2 regions of the Carnobacterium sp. FSL W8-0810 genome follow, and region 2 is predicted to be linked to the other one. Evidence: a T-box and tRNA genes for the amino acid it is inferred to sense, from the RefSeq annotation. Region 2 holds a T-box; the other holds one or more tRNA genes.

Region 1 (7,717 bases), 1.2 Mb from region 2:
CGTTCTTAAAAGGGATAGTAGGTATCTTTAATCATACCATAAAGCATAAAGCAATAGAAAGGTAACGGAGTTAAAAAAAGATGTTTTTAAATGAGCTAACAATTCGACAAAAGTTCCAGAAATTGATGGGTTTTTCGCATAATGATTTTTAGAGGAGATTTTGTTCTGGAAAATGGTTAAGAATCTGAAGTAGAGCGTGTATAGAGAAGAAATGAGCGACCAAATGTATTGAAAATGTCAGATAGAAGGGTTATAGAGGAGAAAGATTCCTTAAAAGTACTTAAGAATCTGAAGTAGAGCGTGTATAGAGAAGAAATGAGCGACCAAATGTGTTAAGAATGTCGGATAGAAGGGGTATAGAGTAGAAAGCTTCTCAAAAAATGGTTAAGAATCTGAACTAGAGCGTGTATAGAGAAGAAATGAGCGACCAAATGTGCTAAGAATGTCGGATAGAAGGGGTATAGAGTAGAAAGCTTCTCAAAAAATAGTTAAGAATCTGAAGTAGAGCAGGTATAGAGAAGAATTAAGCGACTAAATGTGCTAAGAATGTCGAATAGAAGGGTTATAGAGTAGAAAGCTTCTCAAAAAATGGTTAAGAATCTGAAGTAAAGCAGGTATAGAGAAGAATTGTGCGACCAAATGTGCTAAGAATGTCGAATAGAAGGGTTATAGAGTAGAAAGTTTCTCAAAAATTAATTAAGAATCTGAAGTAGAGGACTGTTACCTTTTAATAGCCTCAAAAGTTAGTATTAATTCTTAAGTAGATGGTTTTTAATCGGAAAATTTTCGAGGTCGAAAAGTTCTCTATCTTAAAATTCCTTATGGTGGATAAAAATAAGCAGAACCTCCTTGTTTCTACGTACTCTAAGTTATAGAGAAGATTTGCAAAAGCGAGGAGTGCAGGTAATGGCATATAAAGAAAGAGAAAAATCGTCTAGTTTATTAATAATGGAATCTTTAATGAATCGCTCGAATCTGTCGAAAGATGAGCGCAATCGTTATGCTTATTTGGTAAAAGGTTTGGAAGGAGAACAAATCTTAGATCGAAGGACGGAAATGCTTGAATGCGATTGTCTTGTATTGAATGATTTACTATTGAAAATAAATGGAACAGTAGTTCAAATCGACTCTTTACTAATTACAGCAAATGGTATTTGCATATATGAAGTGAAAAATTATGAAGGCAAATATTTTTATGAAGCGGAAAAACTATATAAATTGTTGACTAAGAGAGAAGTTATGAGTCCGTTGATCCAAATAAATCGTAGTCAGACTTTGCTTCGTCAATTGGTGGAGCAATTGGGATTTAATGTTTCAGTTAATGCTTTTGTTGTGTTTGTAAACCAACAGTTCACCTTATATCAAGCTCCGCCTCAAGAAGAGTTGTTGCTTCCAACTTTGTTAAATGAACATTTTGCAAGAATTAACGGTATCTCAGCTCGGCTGACCAAAAATCATCGGCGTATTGCTGAAGAGTTGAAGTCATTACATATGGAGAGTTCAATTTTCACTGATATCCCAAATTATGAAAGTGAAAAATTAAAAAGGGGAATAACATGTTCTCAATGTGGCGTATTTATGGATGATTTCACTAGAAGTTGGACCTGTACTTGTAAATGTTGCGGTCACGAGGAACTAATATCGGGGATCGTTATTCGTCATGCTGAAGAGTATAAGAGGTTATTTCCAGATCAAAAAATAACCACATCTGTGATCTGCAAATGGTGTGGCAATAAGCTGTCTGCTAAGAGAATTTGGAACATACTTCATCACTATTACCAATCTAAAGGAAAAGGTAGATGGACATATTTTGAGTGAGTAATCAAAGCTATAAAAGTTTATTAATAGAAAAATTTGACTTAGAAAGAGTAAAAAAGAATTTCTTGCAAAAAAGGTACAAAGTTACTTTTTAATTATCTAGTCATCCGTCTAGACAGGATAGTTATTAGTGGCGATTCTTTTGAGAATAGATAATGTATCATCTTTACAATCTTCAAAAACGTTGCTATAATAATCTTTGTTATGAATAAGCGGCCGTGGCGGAATGGTAGACGCGTTAGCTTGAGGGGCTAGTGGGAGGTTCTCCCGTGGAAGTTCGAATCTTCTCGGCCGCATACGTACAGTACATAGTAAAAAGAAGTAACTCTGAGAAGAAATTCTCAAGTGTTACTTCTTTTTTAAGTTGGTTCGTTAATTCATTGAGAAAGCAAATTCAGCAATACTTAAAACTAACGGCATACTAATAAGTGAAAGTAAAGTTGATAGGACCACTAAGCGAGCGCCGTATTCATAGTCTCCACCATAAAGCTGTGAGAACAAAGCTGTATTGACAGCGATAGGTGCAGAAGTCGCAATCGCTAATACAAAAAAGACTAAGTAGTTATCTAAAGGCAAAAGCCATAATATAGCGATACTGATAAGCGGAGATAAGATTAAAGCTAAAAAGGTGGTCCAATAAGCTCGTCGATGAGTAAAAACATCTGCTAATTTTGATTCTGCTACATAACTGCCTAATAAAATCATAGCTAAAGGTGTATTTAAATCAGAAATAGTATAGAGCGAGTCGCTCAGAATAGTAGGCAATTCGATTTGTAACAAATAAAAAATCAATCCAATCAGTGAGCCTAAAGAGGCCGGGTTCAAAAAGGAATTTCTTGGAGTAATCAACGATTTATCACCAGAAATGATGTAAATGCCATAAGTCCGTTGTAAAATATTCGTCACTGTACTATAAGCGGATACAAAGAAAACTCCTTCGAAACCAAGAACAGCTTGGACTAATGGAATCCCAATAAATCCTGCATTGGTAAATGTTGTTGCATAACGGTCGGTTCGAGAAGCGTTACGTAAGAAAAAGTAATTAACTATGATACGTGCAGCCATCAATAAAATCGCAATTCCAACAGTCGCTAAAAACCACTTGAATTGAGTAGACTGATAAGGTTGCTGAAATGACATAAATAGAAGTACAGGAGTGATAAAGTTTGCTAACATATTAGCAATTTGTTTAGTGCCAGATGGATTTAAAACATTTCTTTTTACAAGGATATACCCAAAAAAGATCAGGACGAACATGCTACCTAATTGTTGCAAAATAATACTGCTAATAGACAATTGACTTGTATCCCTCCTTATAAAAATAGACTATAAGAAGTATACCGTAAATGATCCTAAAGCAGCAAAAAAATGTTTTTGATTTAAAGCAGTAAGCTCGTGACAAATCAATGATTTAATGCTAGTTTAAATAAGCCAAGAAAATATAGCTGAAAAAGGGTAAAATAGCTAGATGCTTTATTGGGAATTTGAATAGAGGAGCAAAAGTATGAAACATGAAGAGATTGAAGAGCAGTCAACTGTTGAAGAGGTTCGAATTGAAATGGCTACACCTGAAGATGTGGATGAAATTGTGGCTATTTGTACACAAGGGTATGCTTGCACGGCTGCGGCTGTAAAAGATCAGCAAAAAGTACAAGAAAAGGTTGAAGAATATTACAATCCTCAAAGAATCCTTAGTGAAATTGAAGAAGTATCGGCTAAATGGAGCGGTTGGATCGTTGCTCGATTAGATAAAAAAATTATTGGAGTAATTGGTGGAGGAATTGTAGACTCAAAAGTAGGGAAAGTTTTTATGTTGTATGTCGATGACAGCTATATAAGAAAAGGAATTGGTACACGTTTGGTCAATCATTTGACTCAAATGCAGCAATTGTTAGGAAACAGTACTCAATTGGTCAGTTTCTTTAAATCGAATAAAGAGAATTATGCATTTTACAAAGCGTTGGGATTCACTTATCTTCAAGATATCATTGATAATGAAAATCCAGACTTTACTAGTATTGAAATGATTCGAGATATCTAAAAAGAGTTGGAGGAATTACTTTATGAACATTAAAAAAATTCATCACGTAGCTATTATTGCATCTGACTATCAAAAATCCAAACAATTTTATGCGGAAGTATTAGGCTTAGAAATTATACGCGAAAATTATCGTTCAGAAAGAGATTCTTATAAGTTAGATTTAAAATTAGGAGATAGTGAAATTGAATTGTTTTCTTTTCCTGAACCATCAAAACGACCAACACAACCAGAAGCGGTTGGTTTAAGGCACTTATGTTTTTATGTAGACAATTTTGATGAAACGATTCAAGAGTTAAACCAAAAAGGAATCGAAACAGAGCCAGTACGAGTAGATGAATACACAGGCGGGCGATTCACTTTTTTTAGAGATCCAGATGATTTACCGTTAGAATTACATGAATAACTTATGGTTTGAACTCTTACTGAAATTGTATTAAGATAAAGAAGTACAAATTAGGGTAATGAAAGGATGAAATATATATGGCTAAAAAAATGTTGCACACTTGTATTCGTGTGAAAGATTTAGAAAAATCAATGGACTTTTATACTAAAGTATTAGGGTTTAAAGAGGCTCGACGATTAGATTTTCCAGAACTTAAATTCACATTAGTCTATCTTGCTTTAGAGGGAGACGATTATGAACTAGAATTAACCTATAACTATGACCAAGAAGAACCTTATACACTTGGAAATGGTTACGGACATATTGCAATGGGAGTCGATGATCTAGGAGCAACTCAAGAAGAATATAAAGCTAGTGGTTATGAAGTGACAGATCTAAAAGAGCTTCCTAATAATGCGGCTAATTATTTTTTCGTTACGGATCCAGATGGTTATAAAATCGAAGTCATCCAAAATTAAAAAATAAATAAAGACATAAAGTAGTTAAGAAGAACGACCAGAAAACGAAAAAGAGACTAGGACAAAAGTCCTAGCCTCTTTTTTTAGACTGTTTATTTGGGTTCTGTTAAACCAAAACGGTCAATTAAATTTTCAAGATTCTTTGCATGCCAAGGGGAATCAGGGACTTCTTTAGGGACTTTGTATTTTTTTATCCGATCATCGGTTTCAGTAGCGTTGTTGTATTGAATCATTAGAGAATAGAAGCTAGGTTGTTTTTTAAAATAAATAGATTTAACTTCGATCAAGGGAACCTGAGCATAGTCGCCTTCAATAAGGGTCATAGCATCTTGAGCGATTGGGAGAATAACGAACTCTCTTTCTGCAAAATTGAGAAAGATTTTTTCTGTTTCATTTTTTCCTAGCAAAGCAGCATACCATTTTCGTTTGCGCGTTTTTCTTTCAACCAAAATAGTCTTTCCGCTCTTTGCTTCCAAACCATGACGCTTTAAATAGTCTACAATAACTTCTTCTTTCATAAAAAGACCTCCTTAACATTCAAGCTTTGCCTAGTAATGAGATCAACTATTCTAATGAGTCAACTTCATTATAGAACAGCTCATTTGTTAGTACCAATGATACGCATGGAAAGTGAAAAGAAGGCATTTAAATTAAGGAGTACAGTGAAAAAGTTCGAACTTAATCGTGTCAAATAAAAGTGAATGAAGGTACTGGTAGTGCGATTAAATATAAATAATAGAAAAAGACTTGTGTTTAATTATTACTCATGGTAAAGTATATTCATGCGATGAGTTGACCTCCAATCAGGTGACTTCGGTCATTTCGCTGCGGCGACAAGTGATTGGAACTTTAGACAGGGCACAACCGTACTTATGTACAACTGCAAGATGCAGGTGTTTGGACCCCTCTGTTTTGTGGAATTCAAGGGACCTATTTATGCAAATGAATACTGTCGGAAAAAGTACTGATTTTATCAGTACTTTTTTTTTGTACAAAATTAAAAATGATAAAGAATATGTTACACAAAAAATATCAGTATTATCCTTTCTCAAAAGTAAGTATATGAGATAACAGAAGGGATAAGGAGGAAGAATACATGAAGAAACAACGCTTATATATGATTTCTTTAGATGCCTTTGGAACAAGAGATTTAGAGTATGCACGCACATTGCCAACGTTTAACTATCTATTGAACCGAAGTGCACTAGTAGAGAAAGTAGAAACCGTTTACCCATCCTTAACGTATATGGCGCATACTTCGATCGTAACAGGAGTATACCCAAATAAACATGGTATTACGAATAATACATATACACAACCAAAACGTCAGTCACCAGATTGGCATTGGTATGCTAAAGATATTAAAGTACCAACACTTTTTGATGTTGCTCACAAAGCTGGATATAAAACGGCTTCTTTTTTATGGCCAGTGACAGGTCGAAGCAAAGCAATTAACTATAACCTTACTGAGATATTTGCTAATCGACCTTGGCAATCACAAACTCTTATCTCATTATGGTCTTCTTCACCAAAGTTTATCTTTGATCTGGATCGGAAATTTGGCAAAATGCGTAATGGAATCAATCAACCCGAACTGGATCATTTTTTGACAGCTGGAATTGTTGATACGATTAAGACTAAAAATCCTGATTTAATGGCAATTCACCTAGTTGATTTAGACAGTACAAGACACCATTACGGAGTGGATACGCAAGAATCTAAAGCGGCTATTAGACGGATGGATGAGCATTTGAGCCAAATCGTTACAGCAATGAAAGAACAAGGTATCTTTGAAGAAACCGTATTGGCACTATTCGGAGACCACTATCAATTAGATACCCATACAGTAGTCAGATTGAATCAATTGTTTAAAACAAAAGGGTGGTTAAAAGAAACTAAAGATGGAATGATCAAAGAGTGGGATGTTTTAGCTAAAGGAGCAGATGGGTCTTGTTACATCTATACAAAACCTGGAGTAGATTTAGCAGAAGTGAAACATAGTTTGGCACAATATCCTGAACAAATTGAAACGATCTATACTCAAGAAGAAGCTGGTCATTTAGGAGCCGATGATAATTGCAGCTTTTTAGTTGAAGCAAAAAAAGGGTATTACTTTATCAATGACAGCAATGGTCCTTTCTTAGAAGAGATTAAGGATAATGAAGAAACGACTTTTCACAAAGGAACACATGGATATAGTCCTCAAAAAGAGAACTACGAAACGACATTATTCATTTCAGGTCCAGGAATCAATTCAAACGCACGCATCCCATCAGCACGATTGATTGACGAAGGACCGACCTTTTTACACGCAATGGGATTAACATTCCCACAATCTGTTGATGGAGAGGTTTTAAAAGGATTATTTAATTGAGTGAAAGAAGTGAGCGAATAATGGGAAAAGAAAAAAGGAAATTTAACTATACAAAAATTGAAAAAAGTTGGATTTTACAAGATTGGGCTAACTCAGCTTATTCTATCATGATTACCACAGCTGTTTTTCCTTTGTTTTTTAAAGCTGTAGCTACAGGTGCTGATGTTAGTGCGGCTAATTCAACGGCTTATCTGGGGTACGCCAATTCAATTGGGACATTGGTCGTTTCAATGTTGGCGCCTATATTAGGAGCTATAGCTGATTATAAAGGATATCGGAATCCGATGTTCACTTTAGCGACAGGATTGGGAATTATTGCGACAATTAGTTTTGCATTCATTTCAGATGAAAATTGGCAGTTGTTATTGATCCTTTATGCATTCTCATCGATTGGATTTAGTGCGGCAAATATTTTTTATGATGCCTCATTAGTAGACTCCACAACGCCAAACCGAATGGATCGTATATCAAGTGCTGGTTACGGATGGGGTTATATTGGCAGTTCCATTCCGTTTGTTATTTTTATTATCTTCCAATTAACAGGTATTTTGCCTATTTCGCAAATTGCTCTTATTAAAGGTGGGTTTGTTGCCACAGCTCTATGGTGGTTTGTCTTCACTATT
Region 2 (7,717 bases):
AATAACCGGAATATGATATTTCTCTGCTAATTCCAAAGTCCTTTCCACAGCATCCAAATTAGTCTCTAGCTGTGTTAGTGCAATCGCAACGTCAGCCAGCTTTTCTTCTGCTTGTTCAATTTCCTCTCTTTTAATCTTTCCACACGCACCTGCTGTCACAACAATCATATTTTCACTCTGGTCATCGACTGCTATCAACGCAGATCCTGTGGGCATTTCTTTATCAATAGCAATTTGCGAAGTATCAATCTGTTCTTTTGTAAAATGCTCCAATGCCAATTTCCCAAAAGCATCGTCTCCTAGCTTAGTCACTAAAGTTACTTCTGCACCTAATCGTGCCGCTGCGACTGCTTGATTGCTTCCTTTCCCGCCTGCACCTGTTCGAAATGACTGACCAAAAACGGTCTCTCCTGGTTTTGGTAAATGCGATGCCCTTGCTGTTAAATCGGTTACATAACTGCCCATTACAAAAATTTTATTTTTCTTCAATGAATCAACGACTCCCTTTTTTGTTTCTTTATTTTTTCTATACAATAAAAGCATACCTTTCATTCCTATTCAAGGCAAGGAATGAACTACTTCACTATATCCCTATCTCATGTTATACAGGAGTACTGATGAATTATAATGAACTAATATGCTTTATCGGTCTCTCATTTTTTTACTCTCTTGTATGCATTCGACTTTTATATTTATTATCCTAAATTCTAAGTTTTTTTGCTTATTCATTAGTTAAAGAACTTAATTCCTCTTCAGTCAATTGTCTATATTTTCCTATTTCTAATGTTTCATCTAATTTAAGATTCCCCATAGATAATCGTTTTAGATAAGTAACAGATTTATCTACTGCTTCAAACATGCGTTTTACTTGGTGAAATTTCCCTTCATGTATCGTCACTTGAATAATAGACTGTTCTGCATCAACATCGATAGACAAAATGTCTAATTCAGCTGATTGGCAGTTAAAACCATCATTTAGTGTTATCCCGTTCTTAAATGCTACAATATCCTGTTCATTCACTATTCCATTTATAGTAGCTTTGTAACATTTATCAACGTGTTTTTTTGGTGAAAGTAAATTATGTGCTAAAGTTCCATCATTAGTCAATAACAACAACCCTTCTGTATCCTTATCCAATCGTCCTACAGGAAATGGATCCAGTACTTGATCTTTTGGGGCTAATAAATCGATAACTGTTTTATGCAGATTATCATTTGTAGCACTTACTACTCCTTGTGGTTTATGCAACATAAAGTAAACAAATTCTTGGTATTCAACAGCTTCACCCGCAACAACAACTTTGTCTTTATCTGGGTCGACTTGGCTTTTTCCATCTTTTATAACTCTTCCATTAACCGTTACTTCTTTTGCTTTCAATAGCGTTTTTACGGTTTTTCTTGTTCCAAACCCCATATTAGCTAAAAGTTTATCTAAACGCATTTCCTCTGCTCCATTCTTTTAAGTCTAGTCAAAAAACTGAGGCTGGGACAAAAGTCCTAGCCTCTTATTTATATCCAAATGATTATTCTAGAACATGCTCCAGTTTTCTTATTTAATGTGTAATTTGGTTCTCAAACTCGCTACACGAGCTCCTAATAAACGGTCAGCTAAACGTGTTTTTAATGAAGCATATACATAAACAATACCGCCCATTCCAGCTGAAACACCCATTACTAGAAGTGCACTAAGACGATTTTCTGGATGCACAACTAAGTAAAGAGCTTCTTTAACGGCAAACGTTACAATAGCCATTACTACTGTTAGGATAACCATCAACAATACTCTTCTGAGTAAGAGCCCAATATTAAAATTAGTAACCTTGTACATTTTTCGCAACATTAAAAAGACTGTTACACCAAATCCAAATATATTAGAAATAAACATTCCATTTGTCTGTGCTATTGCAAGCATTGGGTATTGCAATGCTAATTTCACAACTAACCCAATTGCTAAAGCCCATAGAGCCGGTCTTGTTTGATTTGCAGCTTGCATCGTTGAGCCCATAAGGACAAACAACCCTAAAAATAAACTCATAAATGACGCAACTTGTAACAGATTTGTTCCAAAATCATTTTGTCCATAAAAAACGGTATATAAAGGTTCTGCTACAACAGCCATACCAATTGTTGCCGGCAGCATGATGAAGAAAAACAACTGCAAGCTATCACTAACTTGACGGGATAATTTTTTCAAATCATTTTTTGCTATCAACTCAGAAATCAGCGGAACAGATGTTATCGCCATCGAACCTCCAAAAGAAATAACAATCATAATCAATTTATTGACATTTCCTGATGCTATCCCATAACTATCTACAATCTCTTTTGGGGTAAAATCAGAAACGCGGGTCATAATTTGTTGGAAAGTAAACTGATCGATCATTTGAAACAATGTTATTCCAGATCCAATAATGATAAATGGAATAGCCGTACGAATAATCGATTTAAAGATCTCATTTGTAGAAATATTCACCTTATTTAAACTCTGAGCAGCATGCTCATCTAGCTCTGGTTTTTTACGCCAAATAATATAAAATAAATACCCTATACTAAAAACAGCTCCAATAACGGCTCCAAATGTTGAAGCAGAAACCGCATTCACTACTGAACCATTCCATATTTGACGAATAAAGTATACAGCCGCAAGCATAAAGATGACGCGAGCTAATTGTTCAATAAATTGCGATATAGCAGAATATTTCATTACATGATGCCCTTGAATATATCCTCGTGTAACGCTCATACATGGAATAATGAGTAACGCCCAACTAAGAGACCGAATAACTTGTGTTCCATCGTCAACCGAAATACCTGGACTGCTTCCAGCTATCAAAGGTGCCGCAACATACATGATCAATGCAGACACAACACCTGTAATTGCCATTACTTGTAATCCTTTTCTATAAATTTTTTGGCTCGTTTCATATTCGTTTAGACTATTATAATAAGAGACTTGTTTAGCAATGGCAGAAGGTACACCAGCTGTCGCAATATTTAAGAATAATGCATAAGGTGTGTAGCCAATAATGTAAAGGGCATTTGCTGACGCTGCTACGCTGGGATTTCCCATCCAAGCCATCCAAGGAATAATATAAAGAGCTCCTAATAACCTGGACAAAATACTTGCACCTGTCATCCAAGCTGACCCACTGATCATTTTATCTTTTGAGCTTAATTCTTTAGTTTGTTGTCCAATTTTATTATCACTGACTGTATCTTTTGACATGATTCAAAAACCTACTCTCATACTTTTGTATCAGGTTCTATTTTACTTCTTAAATCAGAGGGTTGCAATGTTTATTGAGCTTTCTGCATTCAACTTTAAAGAAAAATTAAGGTCTCTTTGAAGATGAAAAAAGTAGAAAGGACTGCAACGATTAAGTTGCAGTCCTTTCTACTTAAGTTAAATCTTTAAAACCTTAACGTAGAAAACACTTTAGTTTGCTACAATATTTACCAATCTACCAGGAACAACAATCACTTTGCGAATTGTTTTTCCATCAATGGCTTCTTTGATCTTTTCATTATTCATTGCTAACGTTTCTAGATCTTCTTTAGAAATTTCTTTTGATGCTTGAGCTTTTGCTTTTAATTTACCGTTTACTTGGAAAACTACTTCGATTTCATCTTCTACCAAGAATTTTTCATCAAATGTCGGCCAAACAACATATGAAATACTTTCATTGCTGTTTGTTAAGTTAGCCCACAATTCTTCTGCCATATGCGGAGCAATTGGCGCAAGCAATTGAACAAAAGATTTAATATAATTCACTGGTAATGCAGTTGCTTTATAGGCTTCATTAACAAAAACCATCATTTGAGAAATAGCTGTGTTGAAGCGCAAGTGTTCAAAATCCTCGGTTACTTTTTTAACGGTTTGGTGGTAAACCACATCAAGAGATCCATCATTAAAGGTTGTGATACGGTCACGGACTTTTCCATCTTCATCCATGATCAAACGCCATACACGATCCAAGAATTTGCGGCTTCCTTCTAGCCCATTTTCACTCCAAGCAATTGAAGCATCCAACGGCCCCATAAACATTTCATACATGCGTAACGTATCTGCACCAAATTTTTCTACAACATCATCTGGATTAACAACATTCCCTTTAGATTTAGACATTTTTTCATTGTTTCCACCTAAAATCATTCCTTGATTATACAATTTTTGGAATGGTTCTTTAGTTGGAACAACACCGATATCGTAAAGGAATTTATGCCAGAAACGTGCATACAATAAATGGAGTACAGCATGCTCAGCTCCACCAATATAGATATCTACTGGTAACCATTGTTTTAGTTTTTCAGGATCAGCTAACATTTCTTCATTTTTAGGATCGATGAAACGCAAGAAATACCATGAACTCCCTGCCCATTGCGGCATTGTATTTGTATCACGGCGTCCTTTCATTCCAGTTTCGGGATCTACTACATTTACCCATTCCGTAATGTTTGCTAATGGAGACTCTCCTGTTCCACTTGGTTTGATTTCGTTTGTTTTTGGCAAGATCAACGGTAATTCTGATTCAGGCAATGTTGTTGAAGTCCCATCTTCCCAATGAATGACCGGGATAGGTTCGCCCCAATAACGTTGGCGTGCAAATAACCAGTCACGTAGACGGTAAGTTGTTTCTTTTTTTCCAAAATTATTTTCTTCTAACCATTCATTCATTTTATCGATAGCTTCTTGTTTTCCAAGACCATCTAAGAATTCAGAATTTATATGTGGACCATCTTCAGTGAAGGCAGCAGCAGCTACATTTCCACCTTCAAGTACAGGAAGAATTTCCAAGTTAAAAGCCTTAGCAAATTCATAATCACGTTCGTCATGTGCTGGAACAGCCATAATTGCACCTGTTCCATATGAAGACAACACATAATCTGCGATCCAAATAGGGATTTCTTTGCCATTGACTGGGTTTATCGCATAAGCACCAGTAAATACGCCTGTTTTATCTTTATTCAAATCTGTACGATCCAAATCACTTTTCAGACTAATTTTTTCGATATACGCTTGAACTTCAGCTTCTTGTTCAGCTGTTGTAATTTGTTTAACGAGATCTAATTCAGGTGCCAAAACACTATAAGTTGCTCCAAACAACGTATCTGGACGAGTCGTAAAGACTGTATACTTATGGTTAGTTCCTTTAACAGTAAACTCTACATTTGCACCAATTGATTTACCGATCCAGTTACGTTGCATGTCTTTGATACTTTCAGGCCAGTCAACTAATTCTAAATCATCCAGCAAACGGTCAGCATAAGCTGTAATTTTCAGCATCCATTGTTTCATAGGTTTACGGTAAACAGGGTGTCCCCCACGTTCACTCTTACCATCGATTACTTCTTCATTAGCCAATACCGTCCCTAATGCAGGACACCAGTTAACAGCTACTTCGGCTTCATAAGCCAATCCTTGTTCGTACAATTTTGTAAAGATCCATTGAGTCCATTTATAGTACTGAGGATCTGTTGTATTTACTTCTCGCTCCCAGTCATAACTAAATCCTAAAGAATTGATTTGACGACGGAATGTTTCGATATTGTGAGCTGTGAATTCAGCTGGATCGTTACCTGTATCTAGAGCATATTGCTCAGCTGGTAAGCCAAATGCATCCCAACCCATTGGATGCAATACATTGAATCCTTGAGCACGCTTCATACGAGAAATGATATCTGTTGCTGTGTATCCTTCTGGATGTCCTACATGCAGACCTTGTCCTGATGGATATGGGAACATATCTAATGCATAAAAGTTTTCCTTTTTAGGATCTTCAGTTGTTCGGAAAGTCTGATTAGAAGCCCAGTAATTTTGCCACTTCTTTTCTATCGTCTTGTGGTTAAAGCTCATATATATCCCTCTTCCATTTCTTATTCAAAATAAAAATCGTCCTATGAATGCAGATGACTATCTGTACTCATAGGACGATTAAATAATTTATTATTCGTGGTACCACCTATGTTTTCCACGACCTTATTATTCCTAATAAAATACATCGTGGACTCCTCATACCTTTAACGCAGGCGTTACGTCTTTGTCTACTATTTTTTCAACAAAGCAACTCTAAAGGCGAGTTCGAAAGTCTTTTTTATGCATTTCCACCACCCATGCACTCTCTCAAAAAAAATCATTTCTACTATTCCTTTTCACTGTTTTTTTCTATTGATTTCATTTTAACAAAAAATGACTATAGGAGCAATAAGAAAAAACAACAGTTGATTTCTAAAATGTCTTTTCAATTCGTCTATTCGTCTATTATTTAACTGTTTTAAGCTTTACTGCTGTTCCACTACAGGTAACCATAATCATGCCATTATCTGATCCTAATGTCTCATAGTCCATTTTAACCCCTACAATAGCATCTGCCCCTTGTTCGTCAGCTCTTGTTTCCATTTCCTCTAACGCTTTACTACGAGCTTCTAATAATTCGTTCTCATAACCTTGAGAGCGTCCGCCAAACATGTTTCGCAAGCCCGCTCCCATATCTTTAAACATATTGATACCAGAGATAACTTCACCAAATACAATTCCTTCATAAGAAGAAATTTCAAAACCTTCAACAGAAGTAGTTGTCGTAACGATCATCATTTTCACTCCCTTTTTAGTTATCTTACAGCACAAAAGGAGACTCAAATTTTATGTTGAGTCTCCTTCTATGATTATTTGATAATCAAAGACTGACCAACAAATATAACATCTGATTTTAAGTAATTCGCTGATTTCAAATCTGAGATAGACATACTATATTTTTGAGCAATATCCCAAAGAGTATCGCCACTTACAACTTTATGCGTAGTTGCACTAGTTGGTGTTGTTACTATTGAAACAGCATTCGTGCTTTTTAAAACTAGTTTTTGACCTACATAAATTGTATCCGTTGATAAATTATTCCATGATTTTAAGTTCGCTACAGATACACCATTTTTTGACCCAATACCAGTTAACGTGTCACCGGATTTTACAGTATACGATGTGCTGCTTGTGTTCCCTGTACTTGGTGTTGTCGTTGACCCACCAGTCGATGTTGAACCGCCTTTAATCGTCAATGTTTGGTTCACATAGATCGCGTCTGTTTTCAAACTATTCCATGATTTCAAGTCCGATACAGTTACGCCGTATTTTGAACCAATTCCAGTTAACGTGTCACCGGATTTTACAGTATACGATGTGCTGCTTGTGTTCCCTGTACTTGGTGTTGTCGTTGACCCACCAGTCGATATTGAACCGCCTTTAATCGTCAATGTTTGGTTCACATAGATCGCGTCTGTTTTCAAACTATTCCATGATTTCAAGTCCGATACAGTTACGCCGTATTTTGACCCAATACCAGTTAACGTGTCACCGGATTTCACAGTATACGATGTGCTACTTGTGTTCCCTGTACTTGGTGTTGTCGTTGACCCACCAGTCGATGTTGAACCGCCTTTAATCGTCAATGTTTGATTCACATAGATCGCGTCTGTTTTCAAACTATTCCATGATTTCAAGTTCGCTACAGTTACACCGTATTTTGAACCAATTCCAGTCAATGTGTCACCGGATTTCACAGTATACGATGTGCTGCTTGTGTTCCCTGTACTTGGTGTTGTCGTTGATCCACCTGAAGTTGAACCGCCTTTAATCGTTAACGTTTGATTCACATAAATCGTATCTGATTTTAAGTTGTTCCATGATTTTAAGTTTGACACAGATACACCGTATTTTGAACCAATA

The links. A T-box is a leader RNA that pairs with one kind of tRNA and senses whether it is charged. The one in region 2 lies ahead of leuS (leucine--tRNA ligase), so its partner is inferred to be a tRNA-Leu.
Region 1: it has a tRNA-Leu gene. The T-box ahead of leuS (leucine--tRNA ligase) is inferred to sense a tRNA for this amino acid. The anticodon was not compared.

The regions. Positions count from the first base shown of each region.
Region 1 covers NZ_JBBOWO010000001.1:1,270,055-1,277,771, forward strand. The annotation lists gene NST49_RS06195 (nuclease-related domain-containing protein) at 907-1,818, shown strand; tRNA gene NST49_RS06200 (tRNA-Leu) at 2,031-2,114, shown strand; gene NST49_RS06205 (AEC family transporter) at 2,191-3,114, opposite strand; gene NST49_RS06210 (GNAT family N-acetyltransferase) at 3,323-3,859, shown strand; gene gloA2 (SMU1112c/YaeR family gloxylase I-like metalloprotein) at 3,882-4,262, shown strand; gene gloA (lactoylglutathione lyase) at 4,340-4,720, shown strand; gene NST49_RS06225 (hypothetical protein) at 4,813-5,238, opposite strand; gene NST49_RS06230 (alkaline phosphatase family protein) at 5,817-7,094, shown strand; gene NST49_RS06235 (MFS transporter) at 7,115-7,717, shown strand, end outside.
Region 2 covers NZ_JBBOWO010000001.1:39,289-47,005, forward strand. The annotation lists gene rbsK (ribokinase) at 1-543, opposite strand, end outside; gene NST49_RS00205 (pseudouridine synthase) at 722-1,441, opposite strand; gene NST49_RS00210 (putative polysaccharide biosynthesis protein) at 1,550-3,226, opposite strand; gene leuS (leucine--tRNA ligase) at 3,437-5,854, opposite strand; T-box leader at 5,922-6,163, opposite strand; gene NST49_RS00220 (putative heavy metal-binding protein) at 6,260-6,589, opposite strand; gene NST49_RS00225 (LysM peptidoglycan-binding domain-containing protein) at 6,664-7,717, opposite strand, start outside.